3 regions of the Lysinibacillus sp. fkY74-1 genome follow, and region 1 is predicted to be linked to each of the others. Evidence: riboswitches for the same ligand, from Rfam matches in the RefSeq annotation. Region 1 holds a riboswitch; each other region holds the start of a gene.
The links. Region 1 has a riboswitch for cobalamin ahead of ACE1MS_RS20890 (hypothetical protein). Riboswitches for the same ligand answer to the same signal wherever they lie in the genome.
Positions count from the first base shown of each region.

Region 1 (4,542 bases):
ATGGCCATGCCCGTGCACTTGCCGCGCAAATTTTATGTGCTTTAGCTGCAAACAGTGATCCCGAAGAAAGAGTATTGGAAGATTTTTTAAAGATTTGGGCTGTGACCTATGATGATAAGCCTGTCACGGCAAGGCATACATTACAAGCTATTTGGAAAATTGGTTTAGCAGGCCAAGTACAAAGCGATTTAGTTGTATCTTTTTTAGCCAAGAGATTTCAAACTTGTTTAGATGAGAAGCATCCTACTCTCATTCGCTATGATATTATTGTATCCTTAAAAAAATTATATGATCATACGAGTGATTCTAAATTATTAGACATAGCACATCGATTAATTAATGAAGAGCAAAATGTTAAATATAAAAAGAAATATAAGTCAGCCATCCGTTCCTAGTAACGAGATGGTGTTTTTTGTGCAAACTCTTTGGTTATTGGAGAATAGTCAATTATAATATATGAAAAAAACAAAAGGGGTTAGGGAATGAGCATTTATAATTATTTAGTACGAAAGCCGAATGGTGAAATTTTATCAATGGAAACATTTCGCGGAAAAACATTGCTAATAGTTAATACAGCTAATCAGTGCCGATTTACATATCAATTTGAAGACTTACAAAAAATGTACGATAAATATGGAAAAAATAATTTTGTCGTTCTAGGTTTTCCTTGCGATCAATTTGGCCACCAAAATCCAGAAGATGGAGAGGAAACTGCGCATCTTTGTAAAGTAAACTACGGAGTTACATTCCCCATTTTTGAGCTTATCCAAGTAAATGGTGAGACGACACATCCTTTATTTAATTATTTAAAACATGAAGTCGATTTCCGTGAATTCGGGAAAGCAAGCATGCAGGAGAAAATGCTGGCTGAGGCGATCGTTCAATTTGCTCCAAGTTTCTTAGATGGTCGAAATATTCGCTGGAATTTTACTAAATTTTTAGTAGATGCAAGCGGAAAAACCGTAGCTCGCTTTGAGCCTACAGACTCACAGCTTGATATTGAGCAAGCAATTGAAAAAGTATTATAGTCGAGTAACTTTAATGCTATGATATCGCCTATAAAACGAGTATCCTTTTTGTACGTAACTATTTTTTCCTATCAATCTATGATAAACTGCATTACAAGTGAATTATTCTTGCAGAATAAAGGTGCTTGCTAGCATAATCGGGAATTCGGTAAAAGCCGAAGCTGTTTCCGCAACTGTAAGTACAGCCATTATAAAGATTAGCCACTGTTTCGTAGGAAATGGGAAGGTTCTTTATAGCTATTATATATTTCATATAATAGCATTGTACAAGCCAGGAGACCGACCTTTATTTGAACGTATAACAACTCTTCGGAAGCTAGGAGGATATACGGCAAATACATAGGCAGTGTCGTGTTTGTATGACAATCATTATGTTATTTTCGTCGTTCCTTTGCGTGAGGAGCGACGTTTTTTTATGTACTGAACAAGCGAGAATTTTCATTTGGAAAAATGGGGGGATAGTAGATTGAAAAAAGATGCACGTTATTCTTGTTATCCTTTTATGCGTGAGAGGGCTTCAACTGTCGATTTTGAGATTCGCACAGATAGTTTAACAACGCATATAGGGGTTGCACTAGCTGTAGTGAAGAAAGAGGATGTCCAGGCTGTTGCAGATGATTTAATGCAGATTTTACCTATGGCTTATCATGTTAATGGCTCTGTTCGTGGAAAGCTAGCAGTTACAGATGAAGATCTATCCTGGTTAAGTGCGCGCTATGATTTTTATGTTCGTCATGTGAAGGATGAGATTCAAAATTTTGTTTTACCTCAAGGAACAGAGGCGGCGGCTGCTCTACATCTTTGCCGTAGTGAGGCGAAAAAATCGTATCGAACTTTACACAAGGTTTCAGAAGAACAAGAGGTGCCGTCTATTCTCTTTGATTATTTAGGCTTATTAGCCAATGTATGTTTTGTAATGGCTGTCTATATGAATCAACAAGCCGGAATAGCTGAAATTCCGTTTATGAGTAAATCCTATCCAATGAAAAAGAAAAAGGTGAATAATAATGAAGAAACTATTTAATTTACACTGGCTATCGGTCTTATTGCTAGCGCTCGTTTTAGCAGGTTGTGGTACCGCGGGAGATACAAAAAATAAGGATGTGTCTCAAGATGAACAAAAGATTGAGCAAACAAGTTATAAAGTAACCGATGATCGTGGTGTGGAAATAGAGTTTAAGGAAGTGCCAAAAACAGTTGTGTCTTTACAACCTAGTAACACAGAAATTCTATTTGCACTAGGGGTTGGCGATAAAATTGTAGGTGCCACTGAATATGATACTTATCCAGAAGCAGCTCAAAAAATCGAACGTGTTTCTGATACTGTGAATTATAACAGTGAGCGAATTATAGCGTTAAAGCCAGATGTTGTGATTGCGTATACGATTGGTAAGAAGGATGCACTTAAGCCACTCGAAGATGCAGGAATTAAAGTGTTTGTTATTCAATCAGCGGCTACATTCGATGATGTATATGGAGATATCGAACAAATTGCTGCCGTTATGGATGTGAAGGATAAAGGAAAGGCATTAAACGAAGAAATTAAAGCAAAAATCGCTGATGTGAAAACAAAGGTTAAAGAAGTAAAAACACCCAAAAATGTTTATTTAGAGATTAGTCCAAAGCCAGAAATATATACAGCAGGCTCTAGCACTTTCCAACAAGAAATACTAAATACGGCAAATGTAAAGAATGTGTTTGCAGATTTAAATGGCTGGAAGCTAGTATCTGAGGAAGATGTTATTGCGAGAAATCCAGACGTCATTTTAACAACAGTCAACTATACAGAAAATCCAATTGGAGAAATCCTTGCTCGTGATGGGTGGAGTACGGTATCAGCTATTCAAAATAAGGCAGTTCAACCCCTTGACACAGATATCTCAAATCGCCCAGGTCCGCGTATCGGTGAAGCAGTTGAGCTAGTTGCTAAAGCTGTGTATCCAGAGTTATATAAATAAGATCGTAGAAAATGCTAGTTGTTTATTACAGCTAGCATTTTTTATTTTATTACCTAGTGTGAAAATTGGTATTCATGTAGTTTGTTCGATAGAATAAAGATAAGAACACTTATTAATATAGGGAGGTGTAGTTCAGTGAAGCAAGTACAAAAAAATATTTCGTTTGAGGCCGTTTATAATTTCCGAGATATGGGGGGGTATCAAACGAGAGATGGGCGTGTTATAAGGGAGGGCTTATTTTATCGCTCCGCCGCACTTGGTAAAATGACATCGACAGATAAAGAATTATTTGAAACATTAGGTATTAAAACAATTTTTGATTATCGTGACACGAATGAAGTACAACATAACCCTAATCCTGTATTTCCACAAACTCGATATATTCAAATCCCGGCGAAGGGAAAGCATGCTTTTGAAATGCCAACAAATACAGGTGGTAGAGAGTTTTATAAAGTAGTTAACGCTGATATGTTCAAGGACTTTTATGCACAAATGCCTTTCCATAATCCCTCTTTTAAGGAATTAATGTTGACGATACAAAACCCTGATAATTTAGGACTAGTCCATCATTGCGCAGTTGGAAAAGACCGAACAGGAATTGGCGGAGCTCTTATTTTATTGGCTTTAGATGTACCTGAGGAAACTATTATGGAAGATTATTTAGATACGAATATCCATTTGCGTCCCATGGTAGAAAGAATGGCTCAAACGATTGAGCACCAATATAACGAACAAGAATTACAGCAATTTTATGCTTTAATGTCTGCTCGTGAAGACTACTTACAGGCAGCACTTGACGCTATGGATCATCGTTATGGCTCAAAGACAGCCTTTTTGGAGCAGGAGTTTGGCCTAACAGCCGATAAGCGTGAGCAATTACAGTCCTTTTGCTTAATTTAAATAAAAACCCTTTCACAAATTTAGTGAGAGGGATTTTTTATGTGGAAGCGCTGTCTTCCTATAAATCTCTTTACAGTCTGAAATTTTATGATAAGATACAATAGATTTTTAAGAAAAGTGTAGGAGAAGTGAAGGTATTGGCAGACACAATGAAAGGAACGAATAAGTTAAGTCTATTCCATTTAACATGGCCTATCTTTTTAGAAGTATTTTTATTTATGTTAATGGGACTAGCCGATACTTTTATGCTTAGTGCTCTATCAGATAATGCTGTATCAGGGGTTGGTGCAGCAAATCAATATATTCATATCGCTATTTTAATTCTTGAGGTAGTCGGCAATGGTGCGTCCATCGTTGTATCACAATATTTAGGTTCAAAACGTTTTTTTGAGGCAGCGAAAATATCCGCTCTAGCAGTCACAATGAATTTGGCAGTTGGACTTATAATGAGTGTTCTATTTTTCTTCTTTGCTAGTCATTTAATGTCGATGATGAACTTGCAAGGTGAAGTACTCCATTATGCTCAAAGTTATTTAGTTATTATTGGGAGTTTTATTTTCCTTCAAGCAATCATTAATGCCCTTGCAGCAATTATTCGTGTTCATGGTTGGACGAAGCAGACGATGTATGTATCACTTGGCATGAATGTACTGCAT
Region 1 is NZ_CP170173.1:4,226,745-4,231,286, reverse strand. Features, by position in the region: gene ACE1MS_RS20900 (hypothetical protein) at 1-395, shown strand, start outside; gene ACE1MS_RS20895 (glutathione peroxidase) at 483-1,028, shown strand; cobalamin riboswitch at 1,131-1,330, shown strand; gene ACE1MS_RS20890 (hypothetical protein) at 1,495-2,052, shown strand; gene ACE1MS_RS20885 (ABC transporter substrate-binding protein) at 2,036-2,986, shown strand; gene ACE1MS_RS20880 (tyrosine-protein phosphatase) at 3,122-3,886, shown strand; gene ACE1MS_RS20875 (MATE family efflux transporter) at 4,036-4,542, shown strand, end outside.

Region 2 (4,542 bases), 1.8 Mb from region 1:
TCAAGAATTGAAAAGCAGCTACAACTCGGCATAGATGTGGTGACAGTAGGAGATTTCACATTGTACGATAGAATGTTGGATACTGCCTTAATGTTCGGCTTAGTACCGAAGCGCTTTAACTGGCAAGGTGGAAGGGTAGATTTACATACCTACTACAGTGTAGCGAGAGGAAATCATTCAGCAGTAGCTAGTGAAATGACCAAATGGTTTAATACCAACTATCACTACATTGTTCCTGAGTATGAAGGACAACCGTTGCAGCTAACAGAAAATAAGGTATTAGCAGACTTTTTAGAGGCAAAGGAAGCGTTCGGTATTATGGCGAAGCCGACACTTATTGGCCCCTATACATTTTATAAGCTCACTAAGGGCTACAATAAATTAACGCAGGTCGAATACTTATTAGCCTTAATACCTCTCTATGCCCAGATTATTCAAGAATTAGTAGATGCAGGTGCCGAATGGATTCAAATAGAGGAGCCTTCTTTAGTGACGACACTTGACTCAGCAGAACTGAAGCTAGTTCAAGAAATCTATGCTCAATTGATGATGACAGTTCCAGCAGCAAAACTAATGCTACAAACATACTTTGAAGCATTATGCTCCTATGAAACATTAATTACACTGCCTGTACAAGGATTTGGCTTAGATTTTGTACATGGCTATAAAGGGAATATGGAGTCACTTCGACAATATGGTTTCCCTCCAGATAAAGTTTTAGCCATTGGGGTGGTCAATGGTCGTGATATATGGCGTTCAAACCTAGCGGAAGCGAATGCCATGATTCAAGCAATTGAAAAACTAAGTGATGCTAAGGAATTGTGGATTCAACCTTCAAGTAACCTGCAACATGTACCAATATCTACTTCATTTGAAAAGAAGTTGGACCCTGTTCTCAAACAAGCACTGGCGTTTGCCGATGAAAAAATCGAAGAGATTACTGAGCTAACTAAATATAGAAAGGGTCAAAACGGAACTCGACGTCATAATTTCTCAGAAAGTATGAAAGCCATTGAAGCACTAAAAAATCATCCGATTCGTCAAAATAAGATGATCCAGCAAGCCGTTCAATCCGTCTCCACAAAGGATTTTGAGCGACATAGTGATTTTAGTCAACGTCAAAAATTACAGCAGCAGGCGTTAGCCTTACCACTATTCCCTACAACAACAATCGGTAGCTTTCCTCAATCTGATGAGGTGAAGAGAAATCGGAATGCTTGGCGAAAGAAACAAATATCGAATACAGACTATGAAGCATTTATTGAACTGGAAACAAAGCGCTGGATTCACTTGCAGGAGGATATGGATATAGATGTACTGGTTCATGGAGAATTTGAACGGACAGACATGGTCGAGTATTTCGGTGAAAAACTGACGGGCTTTGCCTTTACTGAAAAAGCATGGGTGGTTTCGTATGGTTCTCGCTGTGTGAAGCCTCCGATTATTTATGGAGATGTTGAATGGACTTCATCCATTACCGTGAAAGAGTCAGCGTATGCCCAAAGCTTAACGAAGCGCTTTGTCAAAGGGATGCTGACAGGGCCAGTGACCATTTTAAATTGGTCCTTTGTACGTGATGATATTTCTCGGAAAGATGTGGCCTATCAAATTGCTTTAGCACTTTGTAAGGAAGTGAAAGCACTAGAAACGGCAGGTATCTCCATTATTCAAGTGGATGAACCAGCACTAAGAGAAGGGCTACCTCTTCGTAAAGAAAATTGGGGGGCTTACCTAGACTGGGCAATCAATGCCTTCAAACTTGCTACCTCGAGTGTAAAAGATACAACACAAATTCATACACATATGTGTTACTGCGAATTTAACGATTTCATAGAACCCATTAGTGCGCTAGATGCTGATGTGATTTCTATTGAAACATCACGAAGCCATGGAGAGCTTATTTCTTCACTTCAAGTGCATCCTTATACAAAAGGGATTGGATTAGGTGTATACGATATTCATAGTCCACGTGTGCCGAGTGAGGGAGAAATGTTAGCCATCATGAGAGATAGTTTACAAGTTTTAGACAAACATCAATTTTGGATTAATCCGGACTGTGGCTTAAAAACAAGGAAAGAGCCAGAAACAATAGCGGCTTTAGCTAATATGGTGGCTGCTACCAAACTATTGCGTCAGGAGGTGAAGGAATCTATATCGAGATAACGAGAGATAAAAGGAGTTAAGCAAAGATCAGGTTATCTGCCTGGTCTTTTTGTATCTGTTTATTATATTCAGAAAATAAAATTGACGTGAACATTTGAGCATGTTATGTTTATTACTAATTTCAAATATTGCATTACAAGTTTGAATGAAATTATTTTTCGTTCGATTAAAAGGAAAATGGGTGTAAATCCCATGCTGTCCCGCAGCTGTAAATGAGGAGTTTTGTTTCGATGACCACTGAGTTTTTTCTTGGGAAGGTGAAGCAAAATGATGATTCATAAGCCAGAATGCCTGCTTGTAAGAAGATTCATTGATGATCTACGAAAGATAGGGAGATGGATGGTAGCTTACGTATTGTAGGTTTATCTGTCCTTATTCTTGTAGAATAAGGTTTTTTTATGCCTTCTTTCTATTCAATTTGTAGATATGAACAGGGAATAGAGATAGGAGATAAAAAATGAGATGGACGAAGTATTTACTGCCTTACATGCTTGTTTTGACCTTCAGTTTTCTTGCAGGTTGTACAAGCACGGAAAAAGACAAAGGAAACTCAGCATCAACTGAACAGACAGATGAAAAAATGATTACGATTGGTTGGCCATTAGATGTAGGCCCATTAAACCCCCATACATATTTACCAAATCAGATGACTGCTCAAGCAATGGTTTATGAATCTTTAGTGGCGTATAACGATGATGGGACAATTACGCCAAAGCTAGCAGAAAGCTGGGTCATCTCAGAGGATAAAACTGCTTATACGTTCCATTTACGCAAGGATGTTAACTATTCGGATGGGACTGCCTTTAATGCTGATAATGTGATTCGCAATTTTGATGCGGTATTAGCGAATCGTGACATGCATTCTTGGATGGGCATGGTCAACCATATAAAAGAGGTCGTCAAAGTAGATGAATCAACAATACGTTTGCAATTAGACGAACCGTATTACCCTGTGTTAAACGAATTAGCCTTTGTCAGACCATTCCGTTTTTTAGGGGATAATGGCTTCCCAGACGGCGATAAGACAAATGATTCCATTCAATCAGCTATTGGCACAGGGCCATGGGTTTTAACCGACTATAAAAAAGATGAATATGCTTTATTTAGCCGTAATGAACATTATTGGGGAGAAAAGCCTCTCGTAGATAAAATAAAGGTTAAAATCATCCCAAATTCGGAATCCATTTCGTTAGCCTTTGAAAATGAAGAATTAGATGTCATTTATGGGCGAGGGGTTATTAGTTTAGATAACTATACGTATTTAAGAGATAGTGGCAAATATAGAACAGCTACATCTGAGCCATTGTCTACGAAAGCATTACTGTTCAATACACAGTCTGGACCGTTAGCTGAGCTAAAGGTTCGACAAGCAATGCAATATGCTATCAATAAGGAACAAATGGTAGAAAGCATTACACATGGTACAGAAAAAGTGGCTAACACGCTATTTTGGGAAGCAATTCCATATGCCAATATTGATTTAGCCCCCATTATATATAATCCTGAAAAAGCACAGAAATTGCTAGAGGAAGCTGGATGGACGCTACAGAAGGGTGAAAAAATTCGTTCAAAAAATGGTCAACCCCTTACATTAGATTTAATCTATATTGCTACTGATGCCATTCAAAAACCTATGGCAGAGTTAATGCAGGGCGAGCTAGCGAAAATAGGCGTACAGTTAAATATTGAAGGCGCCGATGTGATGGTCGGTCTGCAAAAATTAATGGATGATCAGGTTGATATTAACTTCTGGCGAACTAATGGACCGCCGACTGATCCACATAGCTTTGCAAATGAATCAGCTACACCAAATGCTAGTGGTGTTTATGAAGCAAAATTAGGCTTACCAAATACTCAAGAAATCGATACTAACATACATCAATTATTAGTCGGGACCGATGAAGAAGAACGCGTGCAGCTATACACGGATATTTTAACAATGTTCCACAAACAAGCATTGTTCTATCCAATATCATATGAAACGAATCAAGTTATTTATCAACCATATATGAAGGATTTTGCACCACGTGCTTCTGAGTATGACATTCCATATGCACAAATGGATAAAGAAAACTAAGTATGAAAGAGAGAGTGTGTCGAACCAGGACAACTCTCTTTTTATCATCGGATGAAATAGGAAGTGACGACATGTACGAATCGACTTGGATGTTTTGTGTAAAAAGAATTCTCACACTTCCATTTGTATTAGTAGGCGTATCTATTCTGACCTTTGTGTTTATTCGTTTCGTACCAGTAGAACCAGCAGAGGTCATTCTTCGACTTGCAAGAATAGCCCCAACACCAGAGGCTATACAAGCTTTACGAGAAGAATTAGGGACAGATAAGCCTTTTATCATGCAATATCTGCTATGGGTAAAA
Region 2 is NZ_CP170173.1:2,406,563-2,411,104, reverse strand. Features, by position in the region: gene metE (5-methyltetrahydropteroyltriglutamate--homocysteine S-methyltransferase) at 1-2,163, shown strand, start outside; cobalamin riboswitch at 2,284-2,476, shown strand; gene nikA (nickel ABC transporter substrate-binding protein) at 2,621-4,240, shown strand; gene nikB (nickel ABC transporter permease) at 4,312-4,542, shown strand, end outside.
Region 2: linked by a shared signal. The riboswitch ahead of nikA (nickel ABC transporter substrate-binding protein) and the one ahead of ACE1MS_RS20890 (hypothetical protein) in region 1 are both predicted to bind cobalamin.

Region 3 (4,542 bases), 850 kb from region 1:
ACAGGCGATTTAGAGCTATATGAGGGGGCGACATTTTTAACAGAACGTCAAGGAGGCTCAGATGTTGGTGCAAATGTAGTAGAAGCAAAACTTGTAGGGAATGAGTACCGCCTCTATGGTGAAAAGTATTTCGCGTCTAATGCTGGAATGTGTGGGGTTGCAATGGTGTTGGCACGAATAGATGGTGCACAAGCAGGCTCTAAAGGATTAACTCTATTTGCAGTTCCATGGCGAAATGAAGATGGATCGGTTAACCATCTTCGTATTCGACGACTAAAAGATAAATTAGGTGTGAAAGCCGTTCCATCTGGTGAGGTAGAGTTTGATGGAGCACTCGCCTATGTAGTTGGTGATCCAAATAAAGGGATTTATTATATGTTGGAGGCGCTTAATTTATCAAGAATTTGTAATGCAGTGGCATCCATTGGTATTATGCGCCGTGGCTTCTTGGAGGCGAAGCATTATGTGTCAAATCGATATGCCTTTGGTAAACCTTTAACACAGTACCCTATGATTCAGGATACATTGGGTAAATATGCTGCTAAGCTGCATGTTGAAGTAGCCACGATTTTTGATCTTATTCAATTATACGACAAAGTGACAAGTGGTCAGGGGACAGAACAAGACATCATAATGAATCGTTTATATATTGCCATTATGAAAAAGGAAACGGCAGAGCAGGCAGTTCATTATGCAAGTGAAGCAATTGAGCTACATGGCGGGAATGGCTATATTGAAGACTTTGTAACACCACGCTTACTAAGGGATGCGCAAGTGTTGACTGTATGGGAGGGTACGGCTAATATACTAGCGTTGGAGCTTATTCGCTTAGTGGATAAATACAGAGCACATGAATTGTTTGTTCAAGAGATGAGCGAGCGATTAGAAGTATTAACAGACCATTCATTAGTGAAAATCGTTCAAGAGCAATTAACTAAACTATCGGCAACATTACAAATTTTTAGTGCTCTCGATGAAGCTACAAAAACGTTTGAAGCAAAGGATGTTGCCCAAAAAATGGCTCATTTATATGAAAGTGTCATCGCAGTTGAATGGGCACAAAAATTTGGTGGGAAATATGAAAAACTTGCGGATGTTTATTTAGAGCAAACTTGGTCATTACGACCGATTGGTGCTTCGATGAAAACCGTACAGTATTTTGATGAAATTGTCTAACAGCCTTTGGAGTCGCCTTGATATAGAGGCGACTTCTTTTAATTTCATGTATAATATAATTCAACTGAATATTATAAAGGTTCTTTACTTATGTAAAGTGAAAAGGGAAATCGGTGTAATTCCGATGCGGTCCCGCCACTGTAAGTGTGAGTTTTTTCAAATAATGCCACTAAAAATTTCGGGAAGGCTTGAAAAAACGTAATGAGCACAAGCCAGGAGACCTGCCTTTATAGCATAGACATGACAGCCTACGAGGATAGGATGGTGGATTTTGTATCAGTTTTTTGGTGCGATTTTGACCCCTCATCATTCGAAGATGAGGGGTCTTATTTTGATGGAAGAACACTTCTAACACATGAACGCACAAATCTACGAAGGAGGATTCACATGAAGAAATTTTGGAAAATAGGAGTATCGGCATTTTTAACGATAGGGTTGCTAGCAGCTTGTGGACAAGAGGCGAAAAATGATAAGTCCGCAGCTACAGAGGAGCAAACACAACAAGAAACATCTAAGGTGGAAGAAGCAACATTTCCAATAACTATAACGGATGCTATTGGAAAGGAGATGACTCTAGAGGCCCCTCCTGAGAAAATAGTGTCACTTATTCCAAGTAATACAGAGATATTATTTGGCCTAGGTTTAAAGGATGAAATAGTCGGGGTTACAGACAATGACGATTATCCACCAGAGGTAGCTGAAAAGGATAAGGTTGGTGGCATGGAATACAATATTGAACAAATTATTGCCTTAAAGCCAGACATCGTTTTTGCACATGAATCTAGCATGTCTCTTTCAGAATCAGCCATTGCACAGCTTGAATCGGCGGGCGTGAAAGTATTTGTTGTAAAAAATGCCCAGAATTTTAATGAAACCTATACAACGATTGAACAGCTTGGTCGTGCCACAGGGAAATTACCAGAGGCTGAAAACATCATTGCTGACATGAAGGCGAAAGTAGAAGCAGTACAGGAGAAAGTGAAAGACGTTGAACCTAAGAATGTTTTTGTAGAGGCCTCTGATGAACCTAATATTTATACAGCTGGTCAAGGCACATTTATGAACGCAATGCTGGAGATGATTCATGCAAAAAATGTAGCAGCAGATGGTGATAATTGGTATGAAATTAGTGCAGAACAAATTATCACAAAAAATCCAGATGTCATCGTGGTGACATATAGCTATGTACCTGATATTTTAACAAAAATACCAAAGCGTGCTGGTTTCGATACAATAAATGCAGTGAAAAATAATGCCATTGTGCAAGTAGATGAAAGCACAACAAGCCGTCAAGGACCGCGTTTAGCGGATGGTCTTGAGGAGTTAGCAAAAGCCATCTACCCTGAGGTATTTAAGTGAAAAAAGTAGTAACAGCCTATGTATTAACATGTACGCTTTTTATCATTAGCATTTGGTGTGGCGTAGCTATAGGCTCTGTTCATATTCCGATAGAAGTGCTGTGGAATCAGTCAGTTGATGAAACGGCTGCCAATATCTTTTGGAAAATTCGCTTGCCTCGTGTGCTTTTAGCAGGGCTAGTAGGGGCTGCTCTCGCTATTGCGGGAGCAGCTTTCCAGGGCTTGCTAAAAAATCCGCTAGCAGATCCATATACATTAGGTATTTCATCCGGTGCTTCTGTCGGTGCAGTCATGACAATTTTTTTTAATATTTCGATACCTGTTGTAGGCTTGTATGCCTTACCTACCTTTAGCATGATAGGCGCAATCATTACAATGGTTGTAGTTATGAGCTTTGCTAGAATAGTAGACCGTTCGCTAAAGATGGAAACCCTTATTTTAACGGGCGTTATCTTTAGTTCATTTTTAGGGTCGTTAATCTCGTTAATGATTGCCTTATCGGGAGAGGAGCTACGCCAAGTAATCGGCTGGCTACTGGGTTCTGTATCTATGCGTGGTTGGCCGTATGTTCAAATGATTATCCCATTCGTTATTGTGGGTTCCCTTATGCTGTGGACGCAGAGACGTGAGCTTAATGTTTTATTATATGGGGAAGAAAGAGCGAAGCATTTAGGTGTCAATGTAAAACGTAGTAAGTATTTGATTTTAGTAGGTGGTTCTATGCTGACTGGAGCAGCGGTAGCTGTTTCAGGCACAATTGGCTTTGTAGGGTTGGTTGTACCACATATGACAAGAATGATTTGGGGTTCTGATCACCGTCATTTACTGCCATTATCATTTTTTAATGGTGCAACATTACTTATAATTTGTGATTTAGTCGCAAGAACAATCATCCTGCCAAGGGAACTGCCCATTGGTGTCATTACTGCATTTATTGGAGCGCCTGTTTTTTCCTATATTTTTTATAAACAACGGAGAAGCAAGGGGGTGCGGGCGTGATTTTTGTTGAACATCTATCAGGTGGTTATGAAGACGTACCAATCGTCAAGGATATAAGCTTTACGGTTGAGAAAGGAAAAATTCTTGGCATATTAGGGCCAAATGGTAGTGGGAAATCCACATTATTAAAGGTAATGAGTGGTATTCTACCAGCTGTTGAGGGCACAATTTCTATTGATGGACAAAACATTCTGTCCTACAATGCCCGTGCTTTAGCAAAAAAAATGGCTGTTTTACCACAGCTTCATGCGAATGCTTTCTCAAACAGTGTAAGAGAGACTATTTCGCTTGGACGTTATCCACATCAAACGGGCTTTTTTTCAAGTTGGTCTGAGCAAGATGAACAAGCGGTTCAACATGCAATGCTGCAAACAGGTATAAAACGTTATGAGCATACACCTATGGAATTTTTATCGGGAGGCGAACAGCAAAGAGTTTTTGTTGCACAGGCCCTTGCTCAAACTGCGGAAATTTTACTGCTAGATGAGCCGACAAATCATTTAGACATTGCCCATCAACGTCAAATTTTAGATATGGTTCGGAAGGAAGCAGTCGAGTGTGGATTAACAGTAGTGATGGTATTACACGATATGAATTTAGCCTCTCTCTATTGTGATGAATTATTGCTCATGGAGAGTGGACAAATGAGAGCTTTTGGGGCACCACATGAAGTATTAATTGCTTCACAAATAGAAGAAATTTACCAAGCACGAGTAGCTACTTATGCCCATCCAGAAATTCCTAAACCACAAATTACAATGATGCCTGCTGCAAGCGACCATCAACAGCGAGCTGTAATAAAAAAAGAACATTTTAAAATAACGGAACAATTTATACAACTTCAATCAGAGATTCCTTTAAAAACGGTATCATCTGCTGTCCATAACCCCGGTATAGGATGGCATAATTGCTTGTTAAACCGCTCTGTACCTGGTGACTATGTGATCAGTGATGTAAAAAGAGAAGTTAATGAATTTTTGCAAAAAGGTCATTTTTCACCCACGAATAC
Region 3 is NZ_CP170173.1:490,975-495,516, forward strand. Features, by position in the region: gene ACE1MS_RS02345 (acyl-CoA dehydrogenase family protein) at 1-1,176, shown strand, start outside; cobalamin riboswitch at 1,237-1,419, shown strand; gene ACE1MS_RS02350 (ABC transporter substrate-binding protein) at 1,564-2,535, shown strand; gene ACE1MS_RS02355 (FecCD family ABC transporter permease) at 2,532-3,533, shown strand; gene ACE1MS_RS02360 (adenosylcobinamide amidohydrolase) at 3,530-4,542, shown strand, end outside.
Region 3: linked by a shared signal. The riboswitch ahead of ACE1MS_RS02350 (ABC transporter substrate-binding protein) and the one ahead of ACE1MS_RS20890 (hypothetical protein) in region 1 are both predicted to bind cobalamin.